3 regions of the Shewanella sp. VB17 genome follow, and region 3 is predicted to be linked to each of the others. Evidence: predicted binding sites of a transcription regulator. Region 3 holds the regulator's gene; each other region holds the start of a gene.
What was found. Region 3 encodes LexA, which represses DNA repair genes until DNA is damaged. Its sites were predicted from a motif close to TACTGTATNNNNATACAGTA; they were not measured.
Positions count from the first base shown of each region.

Region 1: HQQ94_RS12420 (YebG family protein) is a predicted target of LexA. The motif match lies at 2,330-2,349, and genes of this name have one in related genera.
Region 2: HQQ94_RS14380 (DNA topoisomerase III) is a predicted target of LexA. The motif match lies at 1,587-1,606, and genes of this name have one in related genera.

Region 1 covers NZ_JABRVS010000001.1:2,897,134-2,901,430, reverse strand. Annotated here, with positions in the region: gene prc (carboxy terminal-processing peptidase) at 1-946, opposite strand, end outside; gene proQ (RNA chaperone ProQ) at 984-1,628, opposite strand; gene HQQ94_RS12420 (YebG family protein) at 2,033-2,317, opposite strand; gene HQQ94_RS12415 (paraquat-inducible protein A) at 2,648-3,274, shown strand; gene HQQ94_RS12410 (paraquat-inducible protein A) at 3,267-3,899, shown strand; gene HQQ94_RS12405 (MlaD family protein) at 3,886-4,297, shown strand, end outside.
Region 2 covers NZ_JABRVS010000001.1:3,351,594-3,355,890, reverse strand. Annotated here, with positions in the region: gene HQQ94_RS14385 (HD-GYP domain-containing protein) at 121-1,233, shown strand; gene HQQ94_RS14380 (DNA topoisomerase III) at 1,620-3,620, shown strand.
Region 3 covers NZ_JABRVS010000001.1:772,142-776,438, forward strand. Annotated here, with positions in the region: partial or broken gene coxB (cytochrome c oxidase subunit II) at 1-905, opposite strand, end outside; gene HQQ94_RS03305 (cell division inhibitor SulA) at 1,384-1,896, opposite strand; gene lexA (transcriptional repressor LexA) at 1,893-2,510, opposite strand; gene plsB (glycerol-3-phosphate 1-O-acyltransferase PlsB) at 2,737-4,297, shown strand, end outside.

The DNA.
Region 1 (4,297 bases), 2.1 Mb from region 3:
CGACTTTACTGCCTTTGGGGCCTTTGATTAATTCGACCACATCGTCAAGGCGCCAGCCAATAACATCAATGACTTCTTTGCCATTTTGACCTACACCAACAATTTTATCTTCTGGAGATAATTTCGCACTCGTTGCAGCTGGACCACCAGCCACTAAACTTTTGATCACTGTGTAATCGTCATCCATCTGTAACACGGCGCCAATGCCTTCAAGGCTTAGGTTCATTTCCATTTGGAAACGTTCTGCGTTACGAGGAGATAGGTAACTAGTATGAGGTTCTACGCTACGAGAAAATGCATTCATCATGCCTTGAAAAACATCTTCGCTTTTTGTTTGACTTAATCGTTTAATCGCATTGTTATAACGCTTTTCAAGCACAGGCACAATTTCTTGCCACGTTTTTCCGGTTAACGCTAAATTTAATGCATCGTATTTCACACGCTGACGCCATAATTCATTCACCTCGGCTTCATCTTTAGGCCAAGCAGCCTCTTCGCGATCATACTGATAATTGTCATTGGCGAGTGTAAAATCCATTTCTTTATCTAGTAATGACAACGCATAAGAAAACCGTTCATAACGTCGCTTTTGCACCAATTCAAACATTTTATAAGCTGGGGTTAAATCGCCACTTTTAAGCATGTCATCAAATTGCTTTGAATACGCCATAAATGTATCAAGGTCGCTTTGCAGCATGACATTACGTCGATAATCGAGTTGTTTTAGATAACGCTCATAAACGTGTACAGAAAACGTATCATCAAGCTTAAATCGGTGGTAATGGGATCGAGTGAAGAGATCGGTAACACGCTTGCTAGCCACTTTATGTTGTGGCTCCTGTGTTAAAGCGGGTAACTCGCTGAATGGAATTGATGGGGTTAACGCCCACGACGAAAAACCGACAAAAATACTGGCGATTGAGACAACCAAGGGTATTTTCCGCATCAACAAGTTACTCCTTTTAAGATTAAATTTAAGTGTGTTACAGCATTATGTGCTCAATGCGAACTTTCACCGTCAAACCTGAGTCCAATTGCACTTGAACATCTTCTTTTTTAATATCAACAATCACACCAGCAACAGGTAATTTACCCAGTTTGACATTAACGCGCTGATGTTGTTTTAGCTCATTTAATACCGCTGGTGTTAACTCAACAGCTGGAGCCACTTCTTTAGCTGGTTTAAGTGTCGGTTTAGCTATCGGTTTAGTGCGCTTTGGCGCCGTTTTTTTAACCGACTTAGTACTAGTAGTTTCACTTGCTTTTGCAGCTGTCGCTTTGGCTATACGTTTTGCTTTGGCTTTTTCTTGACTCTCTTTAAGCGTCAACTGAGCATGATCAATGTGCTCTTGCTCTAACGCTCCACATTCCTGGCCACTTAAGTCAATACGTTGCGCACCAGCTTTGACACCTTTAAGGTAACGCCAACTGCTAGTATAGCGTCTTAACGCAATTCTCAATTGAGTTTTACTGACTTTAGAATCATCAGCTAACCTTTCAGCCAAATCCTGAAACAATCCAATCTTTAATGGCTTAGTTTCACCTTCGGCGATAAAGCACAAAGGAAATGTTTCATATAAATACGCAAGAATTGCGTTGGTGTCGGTCAACTTATCTGTTGATTCCATCATTACTTCCACAGTTTAAAAAGGGACTCTATCCAAAGCATATTCACAGGAATACACCATTAAGGGTCGTTTATATTCATCAGGCGCAATAGCATTTAATATCGAGTCAATGGTTAACCATTAAACAAAGAGTACAAACGCAGCAGACATACCTTAGCAATTACAACTCACAAACGCCAAGCATTCATTCTAAGAATTAAAGAGATTTAACATCCACATCATTCCAACCGCCTATTATAAGCGTGACTGGCACGATTGCGACCACCAATTATGAATAATTGCTTATCGTTTAACCAAGTAACGCACTTTCGACGTTTTTTATCCCATTTTCAAGACTAATTTGATCTATTTTTGTGAATCGATCTAAAATCAGCCTAAAATTCGTTGATAAATATCCTTACACGCTATTTTTTAGGTTCAACCTTTTTGGCCATTTTTTTGACCGATTTAACCTCTGATGGTACCACTCCTTTTAATAAACTCGCTAGATGCTCTCTATGCTCAGCTAAATAGAAGCTTAATTTTTCGCAGATAGTGTCCTCGAGTTCAAGTGCTGAATCCGTTAAAAACGGCATCAGCAGATCAGCGATATCAAGCATTTTATCGTAAGCATCCGCCTCCTTCTTAGATGTAAACGTCATCTTCTCAACCCCTTCTCTTACTACGACAAATTTAGTCATTACCGTCATAATTATTCCTTGCACTGTTTTTATATACAGTTATAGGGTCTCATAAAAATAACTTATTGTGCAAGTATTCTAAAAAATCTGGTATTCTCATCTTCATTATTGATGACCATCAATCGGGTATCCTTGACAGGCTCGTTGCCGGGATCAAAGGAAAATCAATATTTTTCGGTGTAAAAAATACTCTTAGCTTTGCCCCATACTGAATCTTAAACGTGATTTGGGTATATACTTGATCATGATTTGATGATGAAAGTAATACAACAGCGGTAAGCTTATCTATTGATCAAAATATCGGTTAATGGCACACAATTAAGGAATAAAAAACACAACATGGGATCAGATTGTATTAAGGATAGTGTGACCTTATGCCACTCTTGTGATTTAGTGGTGACTAAACGGGCCTTACCGTCAGGTGTTCGAGCACTGTGTCCCCGTTGCAATACTGTTTTATACGACACTCCCTACTGTTCAATTAACGGCATGTTAGCCTTATGCATTACTGCGCTAATCTGCTTTACACCCGCCAATTTTTTTCCCATTTTAGAATTACATTTTTTAGGCAGTGTTAGAACAACGACCATTATTGAAGGCGCGTTGGCGGTATATGATGAAGGTTATTGGCTCGTTGGGATCGCCGTCATCATCACCGCAATCATCGCACCTGGTATACTCATTATATCGATTCTATCTCAAATACTTATTATCAAGTATCGCCTACATTCACCTTTTTTTAGGCGACAACTCAAACGGTTACTTGGCTATCAACATTTTGTTTCTCAATTAACTATGTTAGAAATTTACCTGATTAGTATTTTAGTCACCGTATTCAATTTATCCGATTTTGCTGATATTTTTTTAGGCCTCGGTACCTTCTGTTTCATCCTATTATTTATTGCCACTCTATTCTTGCAGCGTGAATATAATGTAGAACACATGTGGAGCTTTCTCGATGAATAACCTCACACAAACAACACAAGGTAAAGAAATAGGCTTAACGTCATGTCACACCTGTTATATGCTCAATAAACAAGAACAAAGTCATTGTTCACGTTGCGATAACGCTTTATCGGTTAGACATCATCATAGCTTACAGCAAAGCTGGGCACTGTTAATCACTGCAGCTATCTTGTTAATACCGGCCAATATATACCCGATAACCATGCTCATAGATCGGGGAAATATACGCCATGACACAATATTTTCTGGGATAGCACATCTAGTACACACAGGTATGTTCCCTATCGCCATTATCTTGTTTACCGCCAGTATTTTAGTCCCTTTGCTTAAGATTGTCGGATTAACCGTTTATTTAACTGCCATCAGTTTTCGTTTACCTATTTCGAAAAAAAAACTCATGTTAGGATTTCACATCATTGAATGGATAGGCCGCTGGTCTATGTTAGACCTGTTTGTGATATCCATTACTGTTGCATTGGTCAACATGGGCCAATTATTAGATGCAAAGCCCGCTCCGGCTGCCACCGCATTCGCATTAGTCATTCTGCTGACCCAACTGGCAGCAAAAGTACTAGACACTCGTTTACTCTGGGATCGACTGGAATCGAAAGATGACACACATTGAAGCACCAAAAATTGTAAAAAAGAAACTCTTCTCGCCAATTTGGCTGTTACCTTTATTGGCATTAGCCTTGGGAGCTTGGCTCGGCGTCAAGAGCATTAAGGAAGCAGGCATCGAAGTACGGATCCATTTTCCCAGTGCCACTGGTATTGATGTCGGCAAGACATTAGTGCGTTATCAAGGGGTCACTGTTGGAAAAGTGGTCGACATCAGCATAGGTGAAAACCTAAAAGGGGTTAATGTCGATCTTAAAATGGACTATAGAGCTGGGCCTTTTCTCAATCAACACACTAAGTTTTGGCTCGTGGCACCCAAAGCATCAATCACTGGTGTTGAAGGATTAGACACCTTATTCTCTGGTAATTATATTGCGATTCAACCAGGCGAAGGCAAATCTCAAT
Region 2 (4,297 bases), 2.6 Mb from region 3:
CGACATTGATATTTACCTATATTCACCTGATAAAGAAAGATGAGACATTTTTTAGGTGCAATATTTATTTTAGACTTATAATTTCAATAGGCTTAATTTTATTGTTGTGTGGAGTTAAAAATGACGTTGGATAGTGGTTTTTTTACAGAGGATAGTAAACGAACAGTACTCATTGTTGATGATACTCCAGATAACTTGACGTTATTACACGAACTTTTAAAAGATAATTATCAAGTAAAGGCAGCGGTGAATGGTGTGGTTGCGATAAATATCATTAATAAAGGGGGAATTGATATTATCCTATTGGACATCATGATGCCTGAGATGGATGGGTATGAGGTCTGCCGACGTGTTAAACGTGATCATGAAACATGTGATATTCCTATTATTTTTCTGACTGCTAAAAGCAGCATTGAAGATGAAACCATGGGATTTAATTTGGGGGCAGCTGATTATCTGACTAAACCCATTAGTCCACCCTTATTATTGGCCCGGGTGAAAACCCATTTAGACATTAAGGCCTCAAAAGACTTTTTAAAAAATCAAAATGTGTTACTTGAAAAGGAGGTCAAGCGACGTACTCAAGAAGTAGTCAATGTTCAAAATGTAAGCATAATGGCGATGGCTAACCTTGCAGAAACTCGCGATCCCGATACAGGGTTTCATATTAAACGTACTCAAATTTATATGAAACTGCTTGCCGTTCAACTGAGTACTAAAGATAAGTACCATGACATGCTGACTCCTGATTACATTGAACAGTTGTCGACTTCAGCTCCTTTGCATGATCTAGGTAAAGTGGGTGTACCTGATAGTATTTTATTGAAAGCTGGCAAGTTAACGGGAGCAGAATTCGAAGTGATGAAAAGCCATGCTTATCTTGGGTTTAAGGCGTTAGATGCCGCAGAAAAACAAATGGATGAAACAGATGGTTTTACCTTTTTGCACATTGCTAAAGATATTGCTCATTATCATCATGAAAAATGGGATGGGAGTGGTTACCCTGATGGGCTAGTTGGGGATAATATTCCTTTATGTGCCCGTATGATGGCGATAGTTGATGTGTACGATGCGCTGATTAGCAAACGTGTGTATAAAGATGCTATGCAGCACGATGCTGCAATGAGTATTGTGCTAGAGGGAAAAGGCACACATTTTGATCCCCATTTAGTGGATGCATTGGTTGAAATTGAAAATCTTTTCTCTGTTGTGGCAACGAAATATAAAGATTAACAATTAGATACCATTATTTCTCTCTCCTGAGTTTATGCAGTAACATCATTTTTTATTGATCTTTGACATGAGCATGTTGGCGTGATTTAGGAATGTACTTCAATCCAGAGGGATGGTCGGTCTCTTTGTACAGATAGAAAATCAGCGGTTTATAAGCGTTAAGTCAAATGCACGCCCCAATCTAATAGAAATAACTAATTAAATTCACTTCTTGAAATAGATTTTATTGCTTACCCCCTTTCTTCAATAGGGTTAGCTTTATTATAGGGTAACCTTAAATTTAAATGAGAAAGAAAAGGGTTAAGTTAATATCATAACGGTATATTGCGGACATTAGCACTTTAGGCTAAAGTTACTGGTAATTTATACAGTGTTGAGTGTTTCTTATGATTCTTTATATCGCTGAAAAACCGTCCTTGGGACGTGCTATAGCAGATGTGTTACCAAAACCTCATAAAAAAGGCGATGGGCATATTATTTCAGCCAATGGAGATTGTGTTTCATGGTGTATTGGACATTTGTTAGAACAAGCTGAGCCAGATGAATACGATCCGGAGTTTAAATCCTGGAAGTTTGAACATCTTCCTATTATTCCACAAAAGTGGAAAATGAAAGTGAAACCTAAAACCCGTTCACAGCTTACGGTGTTACGAAAGCTAGTTAAGCAAGCCACACAATTAGTGAATGCTGGGGATCCTGATAGAGAAGGTCAGCTCTTGGTTGATGAGGTTATTGCACATTTTGGCGTAAAAGGAGAGAAATTACATTCAACTCAACGCTTGTTAATCAATGATTTAAATCCACAGGCAGTGAAGCGAGCATTAGGTCAGATGCGCAGTAATCGAGAGTTTATTCCTCTGTCGACATCTGCTTTAGCCCGCTCACGTGCAGATTGGCTTTATGGGCTTAATATGACGCGTGCCTATACGATACAGGGGCGTAAAGTGGGTTACCAAGGGGTATTGTCAGTAGGGCGAGTGCAGACACCTTTATTGGGATTAGTGGTACGCCGTGATGAAGATATTACCAATTTTATTTCCAATGCTTTTTTTGAAGTATTAGCTGATCTCACCACTGAAAAAGGTGAAAATTTTAAAGCGAAATGGCAACCTAGTGTTGCATGCCAAGCTTATATGGATGAAGAGGGGCGGGTGCTTTCTAAAGGACTTGCTCAAAATGTTGTTAGTAGGATAACAGAGCAACCTGCTCATGTATTGAGTCTTGAAAGTAAAGATAAGCAACAGAATCAACCTTTGCCATATAGTTTATCAGCTCTGCAAATTGATGCTGCTAAACGTTATGGTATGAGTGCGAAAGAGGTGCTTGATATTTGTCAGGCACTTTATGAAAAACATAAATTAATCACTTATCCCAGATCTGATAGCCGTTATTTACCCGTTGAGCAGTACTCAATGGCATCTGCAGTGGTTGGTGCGGTATTAAACGGGGCTAGCGAGTTGATTATAGGGTCTGAACAGCCCGATTTAAAGATTAAGTCTAAGGCGTGGAATGATAAGAAAATCGATGCACATCATGCCATTATTCCTACTGAAAAAATGGTCAACCTAAAGGTGTTGAGTCAGCGAGAATGTCAAATTTATCTACAGGTGGCGCGTCAATATTTGGCGCAGTTTTATGGTCCTTATCAATATCACGAAACGTTAGTTGTAGTTGATATTGCTGGTGGTAAGTTTAAAACGAAAGCTAAACAAGATAGAGCATTAGGGTGGAAGCAGCTTTTTACTAGAGAAGATCCCAAAAATGGGGTTTCTAATGATAACAAAGATCATGAATTAGACACATTACAAGTGTTACCAAAACTGGTAAAGGGCCAGCCACTGCACTCAGGCCAAGGGGTGTTAGTGGAGAAACAGACTCAAGCGCCTAAACACTTTACTGATGCGACTTTACTTAGTGCCATGACGGGCATAAATCGTTATGTGACAGATCCTGAGATCCGAAAAATATTAAAAGATACCGATGGCCTTGGTACCGAAGCGACGCGTGGCGGAATTATTGAATTATTGTTTAAGCGAAATTTTTTGATCAGACAAGGTAAATTCATACAGGCTACCGATGTGGGGCGAGGGCTGATTAATAGCTTACCTGTGAGTGCAACCACTCCTGATATGACAGCGTTATGGGAGAGTAACTTAGATGCCATTAGTCGAAAAGAAGCAAAATATCTGACTTTTATGGCACCGTTACTTAATACCTTATCTAGCTTAATTAGCCAAGCGGGTGCCCAATTACCTTCAGCCTTACAGGGTGTCAGTTCTTCAATGGGTGGTGCTTATAAGAGAAAAAGTTCAACATCAAGTACTAAAAAAACTCGCTACCCACAAATTGGGGGTAAAAAATCAACCATGAGTCATTCTACTCGTTAGTATCAAGAGAATGCGTATGTTGAATCTCAGATGGGTTGATTTAATAGGCTGATTGTTCATGTGTTCAGTCAAGTTAGCGATTTACTTTACTCTCCATCTTTAGTATGAATTATTATGCTTTTGATTGGCATAATTAGTAAGGCACTAATGTTGCTTTTTTATATGATGTTCTGCACTAAAACCAAAGAAAAGGATCAGGTTGTACAGTATTGCTGATTTTGTTTTTTTATGAGTGATTAGTATGTGTCAATGTGAATATTCTGGCTGTAAATTGATTGTCATTGTTTGTTTTTTTGATGGTTACAAGGTTGTGGTAAGTAATATTCGTAAATATTTATTTCAAGTGAAGGTTTTTAATTTAACAAGCTAATATCAATTTTTTAAATTGGATTGGTAACTGTATTTATTTGATTTTATTGATATAAAATAATATTCATTTTATATTTAAAAAAAGAAAAGAAGTCTGATTAACCATTTCATCTTGGAATAGACCTAATGAATCTCTTAAGTTATCAAGGCTTATGATTAACTTGGTGTTTATTTCTCCAGAATGCCCTGTTTAATGCTTTAGGTTTATGTTTTATTAGCGGGGAGTAAAGGTTTTTTTATGCTTAACATGTGTCTTTTACTTTGAATTGAACACATATGTCATTATTAACATTTGCAACATCTCAGCA
Region 3 (4,297 bases):
ACGCCGGGTAAACCCATGCCGTTGGGTTGGTGGCAAGCGGCGCAGCGTGCCATATATACTTGCTCTCCTTGTGCCATGAGTTCCTCGATGCTTAAGGTTTGGCTTAAAGCGGCTTGGGCTTCTTTTGCGGCAGAATTGGCTTGATTTTTCTGTTCTGCTAACCAGATATCAAAATCTGCTTCAGAAACGGCTTCGACAACAATGGGCATGAATCCATGATCTTTACCACATAATTCAGCACATTGACCGCGATAAGTACCAGGTATGTCAATTCGGGTCCAAGCTTCATTAATAAACCCAGGATTGGCGTCTTTTTTAACGGCAAAAGCGGGTACCCACCAAGAGTGGATAACATCTTCGGAGGTCATTAAAAAACGGACTTTTTTATTGATGGGGAGCACTAATGGCTTATCAACTTCGAGGAGATAATTTTCACCTTTTATTTCAGTCCCTTCAATTTGGGTTCTTGGTGTTGAAAGTAGGCTATAAAATTCGATATCTTGGTCGAAATAGCTGTAGTGCCATTTCCATTGAGAACCGGTGATTTTGATGGTCAGATCGGCATCAGAAGGATCTTCCATTGCGATCAAGGTTTGAGTGGCAGGAATAGCCATTAAAATAAGAATGATGAAAGGCACAACAGTCCAAGCTATCTCGACTTTGGTACTTTCGTGAAAGTTGGCTGCAACAGCACCTTTGGATTTTCTGTGATTAATAATGGAATAGATCATCACACCAAAAACCAGGGCTCCGATCACGCAACAAATATATAAAATGATCATGTGCAGGCTATAAACCTTACCACTGATCTCTGTGACACCTTTGGTCATATTTAAGGGCATTTGTGATGCCACAACGGATGACGTAAACAGCAACGCCAAAAAGCAATACAGCGTTTTTTTCACTAGACTTCTCCTCTGTCAAAAAATAAGACAAAGAAGAGCCACACAGTAAGTCTCTGCTCTATGTAAACTCTTCAGTTCCCAAAAAAGCAACGATGACTTCAAAGCATGTTAGTGGTTTTACTTTTTATCGTGAAAGTAAGCAGTTTTATTAAATCACTGCCAGAATTACCCACATTCATACCTACGACTGAATATATCAGTTCCGATTTCTGCTAGGTAATACAATGCAGTTATATCACTGTGGATTGATTGACTTTGCAGACGACTAAATCGTTTGGATATAACAAATTATCGTTGTTATGCGACTAATTTACTTGGTGTTGCAATATTGATCAAGATTACTTTTTCGTATTTTAAAAATAAGTGATGATCCGTCTTTTAAATTTTATTACGTATGTATTTTTTGCATTGTTAAATAGGCCATTTATTCAAAATAAAGCCCCTGTTAGGGGCTTGAGTCAATCTCTTGGTTAATCTGCTAATGAACAGAGCAGAACCCCCTTTGTGGTATGGCAGTATTTAGCGTGTTGTTACGGTTATTTGCATATAAACTGGCATTGGTGTCTTCTATTACAATGCCTAAGGCTCGGGCGCTTTTAGCAACAATTTGAAGGCGGCGATTATCACGGGAATCTAAAGATTGAGTCCAGCATAATACGGCACTTGATGTGCCACTTGTTAGTGCTTTTTCCATTGCCCATAGTGTTTCGACTTCATCTTTGGCGTGGACCAATAGGACTCGATTCATGTTAAGGCCAGCGTCAGTTAACATTTTTTTGTAATCTATGTTTGGTGGATTGATCAATACTATCCATTGTCCTTGTTGGCTTAGCGTCGCGAGTTGAGCGCTGACTTTTTTGAGTTCGTTACGCCCTTGTGTGTGGGTCGTTATTGTTGTGACTGTGCTCGTTTGTAATTGTCTTGAGTGATTATTCTCATGTTCCAACCATAACCCTGGATGCCTAGGGCTATTACCTATGAGTGTATTCATTGCCAGTCACCGTTGCGAATAACGCCGACAGCTAATCCTTCAATACTGAGGCTTTGATTAGCCAAGTTGATGACTATGGGTGTGTAATCTTCATTTTCTGCGTGAAGATAAACAGTGTTGCCCTTTTTCTCAAAGCGTTTAACGGTGACATCATCTTCGACGCGAGCCACAATTATCTGACCATTTCGGGCCTGATCTGCTTTGTGGACAGCTAAAAGATCACCTTCAAGGATACCAATATTTTTCATACTATCGCCACGTACTCTCAAGAGAAAGTCGGCACTGGGATGGAACATGTTTGGATCAACTTTATAGCGCTGTTCTACATGTTCTTGAGCTAAAATAGGCTCTCCTGCTGCGACTTGTCCTATTAAGGGTAAGCCAGACTCTTCAGGTTCTTCGAGTTGAGTTAAGCGGATACCACGAGATGTGCCTGGGATAATTTCAATACAGCCTTTTTTAGCCAAGGCTTTTAGGTGCTCTTCTGCGGCGTTAGCACTTTTAAAACCTAAACGTGTGGCGATTTCCGCACGAGTTGGTGGCATACCTGTGTCAACAATATTGCACTTAATTAGTTCAAGGATTTCAGCTTGTCGTGGTGTCAATGGTCTCATGGTAAATCCTGTCTTTCTATACAGTAACTGTCAGTATATACAGTATTTCATGCAGTGCAAGTATTAACCAGTGTTAATCGTTTTTCTCTTCTTTATCGTTTGTTTTGTTTAACCCTTAGTCGATGGTGATAGATGATATTTGTCATTGAGCTGAGCTAATTTGGTGGATGTATCTATATCTGATACTCTATGTAGCCATTAAATTAAAATACATTGTATAAGAATAATGTCCAAACAAGATTCCCTTTGGTTTAAATCATTACGCTGGCTTCAAAATAAGTTAGTGCAGACGATTGTTGTACCGCAAGAACCGTTCAAGGACCTTAATTTAGATCCCGAGAGGCCCCTTGTTTATGTGATGAAAACTGAGTCTCTCAGTGATATTGCCGCCCTGAGTGAAATAACAGAAGGATTAGGCTTACCGAGCCCTTACGATCCGCTGGAGGTCGGCGGGGAATTAAGTCCTAGGGTGGTTTGTTTAGAAGCTGCCAAACCACTTATGGGCCAACGGAAAAGTAACGAATTCTTTCTTAGTAGTTTTATGAATTTGTTAAAGGCCCATAAAAGAAGTCCAGATCTTGATGTTCAACTTGTGCCAGTCAGTCTTTATTGGGGCAGAACGCCAGGTAAAGAAGATGACACGATGAAAGCTGCTGTCTTGGAGCGTGAAAACCCCACTTGGTTGCGAAAGTGTTTGATGATTTTGTTCTTGGGTCGACATAACTTTGTGCAATTTTCTAACTCTGTTTCAATTCGTAATATGGCAGATGAACACGGTACTGACAAACGTATTGCGCAAAAATTAGCGCGTGTAGCACGAGTGCATTTTAGTCGACAGCGTAAAGTGATGACAGGACCTGTTTTACCCAAAAGACAAGCTCTTTTTCATGCATTAGTCAGTTCTGAAACGCTGCAGAAAGCCATTCAAGAAGAGGTGGTAAGTAAGAAAATTTCTGAAGTTGAGGCCAGAGCCAAAGCGATGGAATATTTAGATGAAATCGCGGCGGATTACTCAGATAGTCTTGTGCGTATCACCGAACGTTTTTTAACCTGGCTATGGAATAAGCTCTATAAAGGCATCAATATTAAAGGTGCAGAGCAGATCAGGCAGTTACACCATGATGGTCATGAGATTATTTATGTCCCTTGCCATCGAAGTCATATGGATTATCTACTGCTTTCTTATATTCTTTATTACCAAGGTATGGTGCCTCCGCATATTGCTGCCGGTATCAACCTTAATTTTTGGCCTGCTGGGCCCATGTTCCGTCGAGGTGGTGCTTTTTTTATTCGCCGAAGTTTTAAAGGAAATAAATTATACACTGCCGTTTTTCGTGAATATTTGGATCAATTATTTACTAAAGGCTATTCAGTTGAATATTTCACTGAAGGTGGCCGCTCGAGAACTGGACGCCTGTTAGCACCTAAAACAGGGATGCTCGCCATGACGCTAAATAGCGTGCTGCGGGGGATGAAACGTCCGGTGACACTTGTCCCTGTTTATCTTGGTTATGATCATGTGATGGAAGTGGCGACTTACCACAAAGAATTAAGTGGCAAGAAGAAAAAGAAAGAATCGGTTTGGCAATTTTTCGGTGCGTTACGCAAGTTAGGTAACTTTGGTCAAGGGTATGTAAATTTTGGCAAGCCCATTACTTTACATACTTTTTTAAATGAACAAGCGCCTAATTGGCGAGAGGAAATTGCTAATGATCCTGAGCAGAAACCAACCTGGTTAACGCCTGCCGTCAATATACTCGCCAATCAAGTGATGACGAATATTAATG